DNA from 2 places in the Limnohabitans sp. INBF003 genome. Region 1 is predicted to be linked to the other one. Evidence: predicted binding sites of a transcription regulator. Region 1 holds the regulator's gene; the other holds the start of a gene.

Region 1 (5,161 bases):
CCTTTTTCCAACAAAAACCAGCCACGCACCAACGACCAGGACGTGCAGGAAAGCCAGAAAAACAAGGATTGGAATCCGAACGGTGTGTTCCAGCCCAAACCACCCGCAGAGGTGCCCGCAAGCACCACCGCCACACCCGCACCGAATGCCGTCGCCGACAAACCCGCGCCCACGGCACCTGTCAAAAGCACACCCGAAGTCAGCAAGACCGAGCCGCGTCCAGCGGTCACTGCCGACCCTTTGGCTGATTTGGCCAAATCCAAGTCGGGGCTCTCAACCCCTGCCGCCCCCAGCGCCAGTGCCGATCCGTTTGACTACGTCATCCAGGTCGGCGCTTACCGGACCAGCAACGACGCCGATGCCCAAAAAGCCAAGCTGGCCATGATGGGCCTGGATGCCAAGGTCTCTGAGCGAGATCAAGCCGGCCGCACCATCTTCCGTGTACGCTTGGGCCCCTTTGCAGACAAAGCCGCCGCTGAAAAGATTCGCACCCGCCTGGAGGGCAGCGGCATTGAAAACACCTTGGTGCGTGTTCAGCGCTGAACCCACCCTTCATGATCTGGAGCACCCCATGAAACGCCGTTTCTTCTCTACCGCCTTGGTGACTGCCTCCGCGTGGCTCAGCACCTCTGCCGCCTGGGCCCAAGCTGTTGTGTTCAAGTCCGGCAAAGACTTCTTGACGCTGGACCGTCCTGTGGCCACCGAAGCGGGCACAGGCAAAGTCGAAGTCATCGAGTTCTTTTGGTACAGCTGCCCCCACTGCAATGCGTTTGAGCCCACCTTTGCCCAATGGGTCAAAAATGCGCCCAAGGATGTGGTGGTGCGCCGCATCCCAGTGTCTTTCCGCGACGACTTTGCGCCGCAGCAGCGCCTGTTTTTCACGCTCGAAGCCATGAATTTGCTCGACACCCTGCATGCCAAGGTGTTTGCTGCGGTCCATATTGAAAAGCTGCCACTCAACACCGATGCCAGCGTGCTGGCCTGGGCAGACAAGCAGCCCTTGGACAAAGTCAAGTTCAACGAGATCTACAAATCGTTTGGCCTGGCCAGCAAACTCAAGCGTGCGGTCCAATTGCAAAACGACTTCAAAGTCGAAGGCGTGCCCTCCTTGGGGGTGGCCGGCCGCTATTACGTGGACGGCACACTGGCTGGCAGCATGGAGCAAGCGCTGAAAGTGGCAGAAGCCCTGATCGCCCAGTCGCGCCCTGCCCAAAGCACCGCCAAAGCAGCCAAGAAGAAAAACTGAGCCTGCGCCAGCAGGCCCAACCCAAGCCCGCGGGTGAGTCACCTGAGCGGGCTTTTTTTATGCCTTGGCACACGCAGCAAGAGCGATCTGCTCGCTCTTGCCTCTACAATCAAAATTCGTCATCAGCAAGATTCATGCCCCCAATGACAATTCTCCGAACCATCAGCCTCCTCGCCGCAGCGCTGAGCTTGTTTTGCACGCCTGCCTGGGCCGAAAAAGCCGACCGAGACAAGCCCATGCTCATTGAGGCGGATGCGATGCGCCACGACGAAAACAAGCTGCTCACCCATTTCATCGGCAACGTGGTCGCTTTCAAGGGCACCATGGTGCTGCGCGGTGCGCGCATGGAAGTGCAACAAGACAAACAAGGCCAACAAGTGGCTCACGTCTGGGCGGCGCCCAAAGAACGGGTGTTCTTTCGCCAGAAACGCGAAGGGGTCGACGAGTTCACCGAAGGCGAAGGCGAAATGGCCATTTACGACAGCCAGGCCGATGTGGTGACACTGATCCAGCGGGCAGAGGTCCGGATTTTGCGCGGCACGGAATTGGCCGACCAAATCAATGGCGAAAAAATCGTCTTCAACAACACCACCGAAGTGATGACCGTTGATGCCCCCCCCAAAGGTGCCAAAGCCACAGACCCGCGCGACCAACGTGTGCGCGCTGTGCTGACCCCCCGGAAAACGGTCACGCCGTCGCCCCCCACAACGGCACCGACTTCGGCAGCCCCCGCACTGCGGACCAGCCCGAGTGCAGGCGAAAGTCAAAAACCATGAGCGAGCCACTGGTGACCAGTCGACTGGAAGCACACCACCTGAAAAAGGCCTATGGCAGCCGCAAGGTGGTGCACGATGTCTCCGTGCAGGTAGGCAAGGGCGAAGTGGTCGGTCTGCTGGGCCCCAACGGCGCTGGCAAAACCACCTCGTTTTACATGATCGTGGGCTTGGTCCGCGGTGATGGCGGCCAGATACTGATCGACGGCGAAGACGTGACGCGCATGCCCATCCACAAGCGCTCACGCATGGGTTTGTCTTATCTGCCGCAAGAAGCCTCCATCTTTCGCAAGTTGAGCGTGGCCGACAACGTGCGTGCCATTCTGGAGCTGCAAACCGATGCACAAGGCCAGGCACTGCCGCAGGCCGACATTGAAAAACGCCTGAGTGAACTGCTGGCCGACCTGCGGGTGGACCATCTGCGCGACTCGCCCGCCGTGGCCTTGTCTGGCGGCGAACGACGCCGGGTCGAGATTGCACGCGCCTTGGCCACCGACCCGCGCTTCATCTTGCTGGACGAACCCTTTGCCGGCATCGACCCGATCGCCGTCATCGAAATCCAGCGCATCATTGCCTTCCTCAAGCAACGTGGCATTGGTGTGCTCATCACCGACCACAACGTGCGCGAGACCTTGGGCATTTGCGACCACGCCTACATCATCAGCGAAGGCCGCGTGCTGGCGGCTGGCACCCCCGAAGAGATCGTGTCCAACACCGAGGTGCGCCGGGTGTACCTGGGCGAACACTTCCGAATGTGATGAACCGCATACCGTCCGCACACTACCTGAAAGCACAGCCATGAAACCCGGTCTGTCGCTTCGCATGTCCCAGCACCTGGCGCTGACGCCCCAGTTGCAACAATCGATCCGCCTGCTGCAACTGTCCACGCTGGAGTTGTCACAAGAGGTCGACCAGATGCTGGACGACAACCCGTTTTTGGAGCGCAGCGAAGAAGAAGCCCCCATGGAGGCTTTTGGCCTGGACCAGACCGACACCCGAGTGAGTCTGGGCGACCGCGTCAGTGAAACAGCCAGCACGGCCAGCAGCAGCGATGACAGCGCCAGCGAAACCCGTGACGAAGCCGTGACCGATGTGGCCGAAAGCTGGGACGGCGACGGCAGCGTGGACATGCGCCCCGACGACAGCGAATGGGGCGGCGACGCCGGACCACGCCAGAACAACGGCGAAGAAACCGCCGACGCCATCGACCTGGCCCGCAGCAGCGGCTCGCTCACCGACTTTTTGCACCGCCAGGCCTTGTCGCTGCGCCTGTCCGAGATTGACCGCGCGGCCCTGCGCTTTCTGATCGAGTCGCTCAACGACGATGGCTACCTGACCGACACCCTGCCCGAGCTGGCCGCCAGTCTGGCAGGCAGCGAGGACTACGAACAACTGGACGAACTGGTGCACCGCTTCACCGTGGCGCTGGGTTTGCTGCAATCGCTCGAACCGGTGGGCGTGGGTGCCCGCGACTTGGCCGAGTGCATGCGCATCCAGATCAAGGCCTTGCTCAAAGACGCACCCGACGACGAAGTCACCCAGGCCGCACTGGCCGTGTGTGCCCAGCCGCTGGAAATGCTGGCCAAACGCGACTTCAAGCGCCTGGCCGTGGCCTGCGGCCTGAGCGAAGCCATGGTCAAAGCCGCCATCCCGTTCATTGCCCGGCTGGAGCCCAAACCCGGCCGCCCGTTTGCGCAGGCCGAACAAAACATCGTCATTCCCGACGTGCTGGTGGTGAACACCAGCAAGACGGCCACGCCCAAATTCCGCATCCAGCTCAACCCCGACGTGATGCCCAAGCTGCGCGTGCACGACATCTATGCCAACGCGCTGCGTGGCAGCAAAGGCTCGTCACACGCGGGCTTGCAACAACGCCTGCAAGAAGCCCGCTGGTTCATCAAGAACATCCAGCAGCGCTTTGACACGATCCTGCGTGTGTCCACCGCCATCGTCGAGCGGCAAAAGAACTTTTTGACGCACGGCGAGCTGGCCATGCGCCCGCTGGTGCTGCGCGAAATCGCTGACGAGTTGGGCATGCACGAGTCCACCATCAGCCGTGTGACCACGGCCAAATACATGTCCACGCCGCAAGGCACGTTTGAGCTGAAGTATTTCTTTGGCTCGGGCCTGGGCACCGACAGCGGCAGCGCGGCATCGAGCACCGCCGTGCGCGCGCTGATCAAGCAGTTTGTGGCGGCCGAAAAACCGGCCAAACCCCTGTCTGACAACCAGATTTCCGAAATGCTGAAAGAGCAAGGCATCGACTGCGCCCGGCGCACGGTGGCCAAATACCGCGAAGCCCTGAAGATCGCGCCTGCGAACCTGCGCAAAACCCTTTGAGAGTATTCGAGTGAATTCATTGAACCTGTTCATGCCTTGCGCCGCTGGCGTCGAGGGCTTTTTGGCCGACGAGGTCCACGCCATCACGGGGCTGACCGGCCATGACCTGATGACCGGACGCGGCGGCGTGATGGCCCGCGCCTCCTGGCGCGACGCCATGCGCATCAACCTGCACAGCCGCCTGACCCAGCGCGTGCTGGTGCAGCTGTCGGTGACCGACTACCGCAACGAAAACGACCTGTACAACGCCGCCAGCGAAGTGGCCTGGGAAATCTGGTTCACACCCAAACAAACCTTCAAAATCGACATCACGGCGCAACACAGCCCGCTGACCAGCCTGAACTTTGCGGCCCTCAAAATAAAAGACGCGGTGGCCGACCGTTTTCGCGCCAAACGCGGCGAGCGCCCCAGCGTGGACACCACCTGGCCCGATGTGCGCATTTATGCCCACGTCACGCCCGAAACCCTCACGCTCTACATCGACACCTCGGGTGAGCCGCTGTTCAAGCGCGGCTGGCGCACCGACAAGGGCGACGCGCCTTTGAAGGAAACCCTGGCCGCCGCCATGATCGCGGCCAGTGGCTGGGACGCCACCGTGCCTTTGTATGACCCCTGCTGCGGCAGCGGCACCATCCCGATCGAAGCGGCTCAAATCGCCTGCGGCATTGCCCCCGGTTTGCAGCGGCGCTTTGGTTTTGAAAAGCTATTGCCCTTCCAGAACCACGTGTGGCAAGGCCTGATCGAAGAAGCCCGCGATCTGGAGCACGAACCCACCGCGCCCATCTTTGGCAGCGACGTGGCC
Region 2 (5,161 bases), 1.5 Mb from region 1:
TTTTGCGCGGCGTGGCTCAGGCCCACCATGGCCAGCGCCGCGTCGGTGCGGGCGCGCAGTTGGGCTTTGGTTTCGGTGGCCCCAAACACGCGCTCGATGCCCAGGTGCACGTTGTCAAAGCAGGTGAGCCAGGGCAGCAACGAATGGTTCTGGAACACCACCGCACGCTCGGGGCCGGGGCCTGCGATCTCGCGGTTGGCGCACAGCAGCACGCCAGCAGTGGGTGTGGTCAGCCCGGCGATCAGGTTGAGCAAGGTGGACTTGCCGCAACCGGAGTGGCCGATCAGGGCCACGAACTCGCCCTTGGCGATGTCCAGGTGGATGTCACGCAGCGCCGGGAACAAACCCTTGTTGGTTTTGAAGGTCTGCTCGACGCTTTGAATCTGGATGTACTTGTGGTCGTTGCTCATGATTTGACATCCTCAAAGGTGAAGGCGGTGGCGATGCGGATCAGGGCGTATTCGAGGATCAGACCCACGCCGCCGATCACAAAAATCGCGATGATGATGTTCTTGACGTTGAGGTTGTTCCACTCGTCCCAGACCCAGAAACCAATGCCCACGCCGCCGGTCAGCATTTCGGCCGCCACGATCACCAGCCACGCGGTGCCCACGGCCAGGCGCACACCGGTCAGCATGTAAGGCAGCACTGCGGGGAAGAGGATGGTGGTGGCAATCTTCCATTCCGACAGGTTGAGCACGCGGGCCACGTTCAGGTAGTCCTGCGGCACGCGCTGCACACCCACGGCGGTGTTGATGACCATGGGCCAGATGGAGCAGATGAAAATCGTCCAGATGGCGGCCGGGTTGGCCCCTTTGAATACCAGCAAACCGATCGGTAACCACGCCAGTGGCGAGACCGGGCGTAGCAGGCTGATGAGCGGGTTGAACATGCGCGACAGGAAGGTGAAGCGCCCGATCACAAAGCCTGCCGGGATGCCGACGAGCGCCGCCAGGCCAAAGCCCACGGCCACGCGTTCGAGCGACATCAGCACGTTCCAGCCCACGCCTTGGTCATTGGGGCCTTTGCGGTAGAACGGATCGCTGAAGATGTCGATGGCCTGCAGGCCGGTGTCGTAGGGGCTGGGGATGCTGCCCTTGGTGGTGATGGACACCAGCGCCCACAGACCGATCAACAGCCCCAGGCCCATGAGCGGCGGCAAGACCGCCATCCAAAAGTTGTGCCACTGGCGGGCGCGTTGCATTTGCGCGGCGGCAGCAGCTGTGGCAGCAGCGACTTCTGCAGGGGTTGGCGGCACAAGCTTCACAGGGGCCGTTTTGCCCCCGGTGGGTGAATGGAAAACGGCGCTGACCATGGTGTTCTCCTTCACGCCTTGACTTTGAAACCGTCGGCGTATTTCTTGGGGTCTTTGCCATCCCAGACCACACCGTCGATGCCTTTGTGGCTGCGCATCTCGCTCTTGGGTACAGGGGCCTTGACGGAGGTGGCCGCATCTTTGTAGAGCGCGATCTGGTTGATTTGCTTGGCCACGCCCAGGTAGTCAGGGTGGTCCTTGAGCAAGCCCCAACGTTTGTGCTGCGTCATGAACCACATGCCGTCCGACAGGTAGGGGAAGTTCACCGTACCGTCGTTGTAGAACTTCATGTGGTTGGGGTCGTCCCAGGTCTTGCCCATGCCATTTTGGTAACGGCCCAGGATGCGCTGGTTGATCGCATCCACACCCGTGTTCACATACGATTTGTCGGCCACGGTCTCGGCCATCTTGAGTTTGTTTTGCAAGCTGGCGTCGATCCACTGACCGGCTTCGATGATGGCGGCCGTCACGGCGCGGGCGGTGTTGGGGTACTTCTTGGTGAACTCGGCCGTGGTGCCCAGTACTTTTTCAGGATGGTCTTTCCAGATGTCCTGGGTGGTAGCGGCTGTCACCCCGATGCCGTCCATGATGGCGCGGTGGTTCCAGGGCTCGCCCACGCAGAACCCATCCATATTGCCCACACGCATGTTGGCGACCATTTGCGGTGGCGGCACGGTGATGACTTTGGCATCTTTCATCGGGTTGATGCCGTAGGTCGCTAACCAGTAGTACAGCCACATGGCGTGGGTGCCGGTGGGGAAAGTCTGCGCAAAGGTGTATTCGCGCTTGTCGCTGGCCATGAGTTTGGCCAGACCTGCGCCATCGACGGCGCCAGAATTTGACGGCATTTTTTCGGCCAGCTTTTTGGACAGGGTGATCGCCTGACCGTTGTGGTTGAGCGTCATCAACACTGCCATGTCTTTTTTGGGACCTGACAGCCCCAGGTGCACGCCATAGACCAGGCCGTAGAGCACATGGGCAAAGTCCAACTCGCCGTTGACCAGCTTGTCGCGCACACCGGCCCAGCTCGCTTCCTTGCTCAGCACGAACTTCACGCCGTGCTTAACATCCAGGCCCAGCACAGAGGCCATGACGACGCTCGCGCAATCGGTCAGCGGGATGAAGCCGATCTTGACTTCCTTTTTCTCGGGGGCGTCCGAGCCTGCGGCATAGACCATGGAACGCAGCGCGGGCGAAATGCCGGCAGCACCCACGGCGGCGGCTTGCAACACGTTGCGGCGGGTCAGACTGTTTTTGAGAAGGTCGGTCATGGCGATGCTCCTTGCGGGATGAAAAAACAAAAAAGGCATCCTCATGTCATCCGCGCCTGCAGTGCAAGGCGCGAACGCATGGGGACGCCTTTGTCCGGTGTGGGTTCACCCGCCTTTGGGTGATCTCACGTTTGATCTTCGTTGGTCTTGGTACGTGTATTGCAAGCCGCGTGCCAGGGTTTTCCTGGGGACGTGTCGTGAATTACTCGGGTTTGGTGCCTGGATTTGCACCTTTGTGGTGCGATGGCACTTGGCTGGTGCCGTGTTGTCAGCCCAGCAACTCGGCCATCTCGATCATCTGCTGCGCGATGTCGGCCAGTTTCACGCCCTTGTTCATGGCGGCTTTGCGCAGACGGGCATAGGCCTCTGGCTCGCTCAAGTCCTGGCGCTGCATCAGCAGGCCTTTGGCCCGGTCGATCAGCTTGCGATCCTGCAATTCGCTCCGGGTGTTGTCCAGCTCGGCCAGCAAAGCTTGTTCGTGCTTGAAGCGGGCCATCGCCACTGTCAGGATCGGGTGGATGCGTTCAGGCGCCAGCCCGGCCACGATGTAGGCCGTCACGCCTGCGGCCACGGCCTCGTTCATGGGGCGGGTGTCGCTGTCGTTGGTGAACATCACGATGGGGTGGCGCGCATCGCGCGTGGCCATGACCACATGCTCCAGCGCATCGCGGGCATCGCTCTCGGCGTCCACGATCACCATGTCGACCTGCAACTGTGCCAGGCGCTCGGTCAAAAACACATCGGCGGGCAGGGTGGCCACCAGGTTGTAGCCCGCTTCCAGCAGGCCAATGCGCAAGAGGCGCGAGCGCTCTTCAATGGCCTGCGCCTGTTCATCCCCCTCGGCCACTAAGGTGGGGTCTGAAATGATAACAACGATTCTCAAGGCTTCCTGCATGACTTGTGTCATGCAAGAACCGCGCCGAAGTACCTAATTCAGGCCGGAGCCATGCCGTGCTGGCGCTTGAGCGCATCGCACGCAGGGGACTGCCAGAAGGCCAGCAGCGCACGCATGGCGTCCTGTTGGAGGCAGGTTGCGGCCACCGAGCCGGAGAAGGTGGTGATGATCTCCACCTCGGGTGGCAAGCCGCCCACGATGGTGATGCCCTGCACGCCCAGCATTTCGCTCAGTTGCTGAAAGCCCAGCGCCACTTCCCCCAGGGCCACTAGCGAGCCCACGGGCACGCCCGGCTTGGCCTGCACGATGCGCGGCGCGATGGTTTCGGCGATGCCCCAGGCCTCGAACTTCTTGGCCAGTTGCACGCCGCTCGGGCCGGTCGAATAGCCCAGCGTGGGCGCGGCCAGGATGGCGGCTTTGAGCGCGGCTTCGGTCGAGATGTCGGGCACGGGCTGCCCCGCAGGCACAGCCACCGCCACGCCCGAGCGCACCAGATCGGCGCGGCTGCCCGCCAGCAAATGGTCGCTGGCGACCAATTTGTCGATGGCGTCGCTCGCCAGCACCACGCCGTCAAAGGCTTCGCCCGCCTGCACGCGTTTGGCGGCATCGACGCCGCCGACCGACTCGACCTGAATGTGAACGCCAGGGGTCTGCGCTTGGTAAAGCGCCACCAGATCGGCCAGCAGCGGCTTGGTGGCCATGGAGGAAATCAGTCGGAGTGTGGTCATGAGTGGGCTTTGAAATGGTAGGGCGTTCCTGCAAAGGATTATGGCCAAGCCTCATGCCATCACCCATGCCCCGCTTAAACTACCTGTTATGCGAATTTTGGGTATCGAATCTTCTTGCGACGAGACCGGTGTGGCCCTGGTGGAAACCAACGGCGATGCACTGCCGCGCCTGTTGTCGCATGCGCTCTACAGCCAGATTGAAATGCACCAGGCCTATGGCGGTGTGGTGCCCGAGCTGGCCAGCCGCGACCACATCCGCCGGGTGCTGCCGCTCACGCGCCAGGTTTTGGCCGAGGCCGGGACCGCTTTGGCCGATGTCGATGTGGTGGCCTACACCCGGGGGCCGGGCCTGGCCGGGGCCTTGCTGGTGGGCTCGGGCGTGGCCTGTGCGCTGGCGGCGGCGCTTGGCAAGCCGGTGCTGGGTGTGCACCACCTCGAAGGGCATTTGCTCTCACCGTTTTTGAGCGCCGATCCGCCCGAGTTTCCGTTCATTGCCTTGCTGGTGTCGGGCGGTCACACGCAATTGATGCGGGTGGACGGCGTGGGCCGCTACGAGTTGCTGGGCGAAACCATTGACGACGCCGCAGGCGAAGCCTTTGACAAGTCGGCCAAGCTCATGGGCTTGCCGTATCCCGGTGGCCCGGGCCTGTCGCGTCTGGCCGAGCAGGGCAACCCGGCCGCCTACAAGTTGCCGCGCCCTTTGCTGCACAGTGGCGACTTTGATTTTTCGTTCGCGGGCCTCAAGACGGCCGTGCTCACGCAGAGCCAGAAAATTGGCCCTGCCGCCCACACCGAGGGCGCACCCGAACGTGCCGACCTGGCTGCCTCGACCCAGGCGGCGATTGTGGAAGTGTTGGTCAAAAAATCCATGAATGCGCTGAAAGCCACCGGCATGAAGCGCCTGGTGGTGGCCGGGGGCGTGGGGGCCAACCGCGAGCTGCGCACGCAGCTC

The links. The regulator sigma-54, encoded in region 1, starts transcription at its own class of promoters, with help from an activator protein. The targets are predictions, from matches to a motif close to TGGCANGNAANCTGCTTT.
Region 2: the regulator sigma-54 is predicted to act here: its motif matches at 2,745-2,762, upstream of ACZ5VE_RS09435 (CmpA/NrtA family ABC transporter substrate-binding protein).

Annotation. Positions count from the first base shown of each region.
Region 1 covers NZ_AP029222.1:186,666-191,826, reverse strand. The annotation lists gene ACZ5VE_RS00920 (SPOR domain-containing protein) at 1-543, shown strand, start outside; gene ACZ5VE_RS00915 (thiol:disulfide interchange protein DsbA/DsbL) at 572-1,246, shown strand; gene lptA (lipopolysaccharide transport periplasmic protein LptA) at 1,390-2,022, shown strand; gene lptB (LPS export ABC transporter ATP-binding protein) at 2,019-2,777, shown strand; gene ACZ5VE_RS00900 (RNA polymerase factor sigma-54) at 2,818-4,359, shown strand; gene ACZ5VE_RS00895 (THUMP domain-containing class I SAM-dependent RNA methyltransferase) at 4,370-5,161, shown strand, end outside.
Region 2 covers NZ_AP029222.1:2,085,203-2,090,363, reverse strand. The annotation lists gene ACZ5VE_RS09445 (ABC transporter ATP-binding protein) at 1-410, opposite strand, end outside; gene ntrB (nitrate ABC transporter permease) at 407-1,315, opposite strand; gene ACZ5VE_RS09435 (CmpA/NrtA family ABC transporter substrate-binding protein) at 1,327-2,586, opposite strand; gene ACZ5VE_RS09430 (ANTAR domain-containing response regulator) at 2,855-3,481, opposite strand; gene ACZ5VE_RS09425 (substrate-binding domain-containing protein) at 3,520-4,209, opposite strand; gene tsaD (tRNA (adenosine(37)-N6)-threonylcarbamoyltransferase complex transferase subunit TsaD) at 4,298-5,161, shown strand, end outside.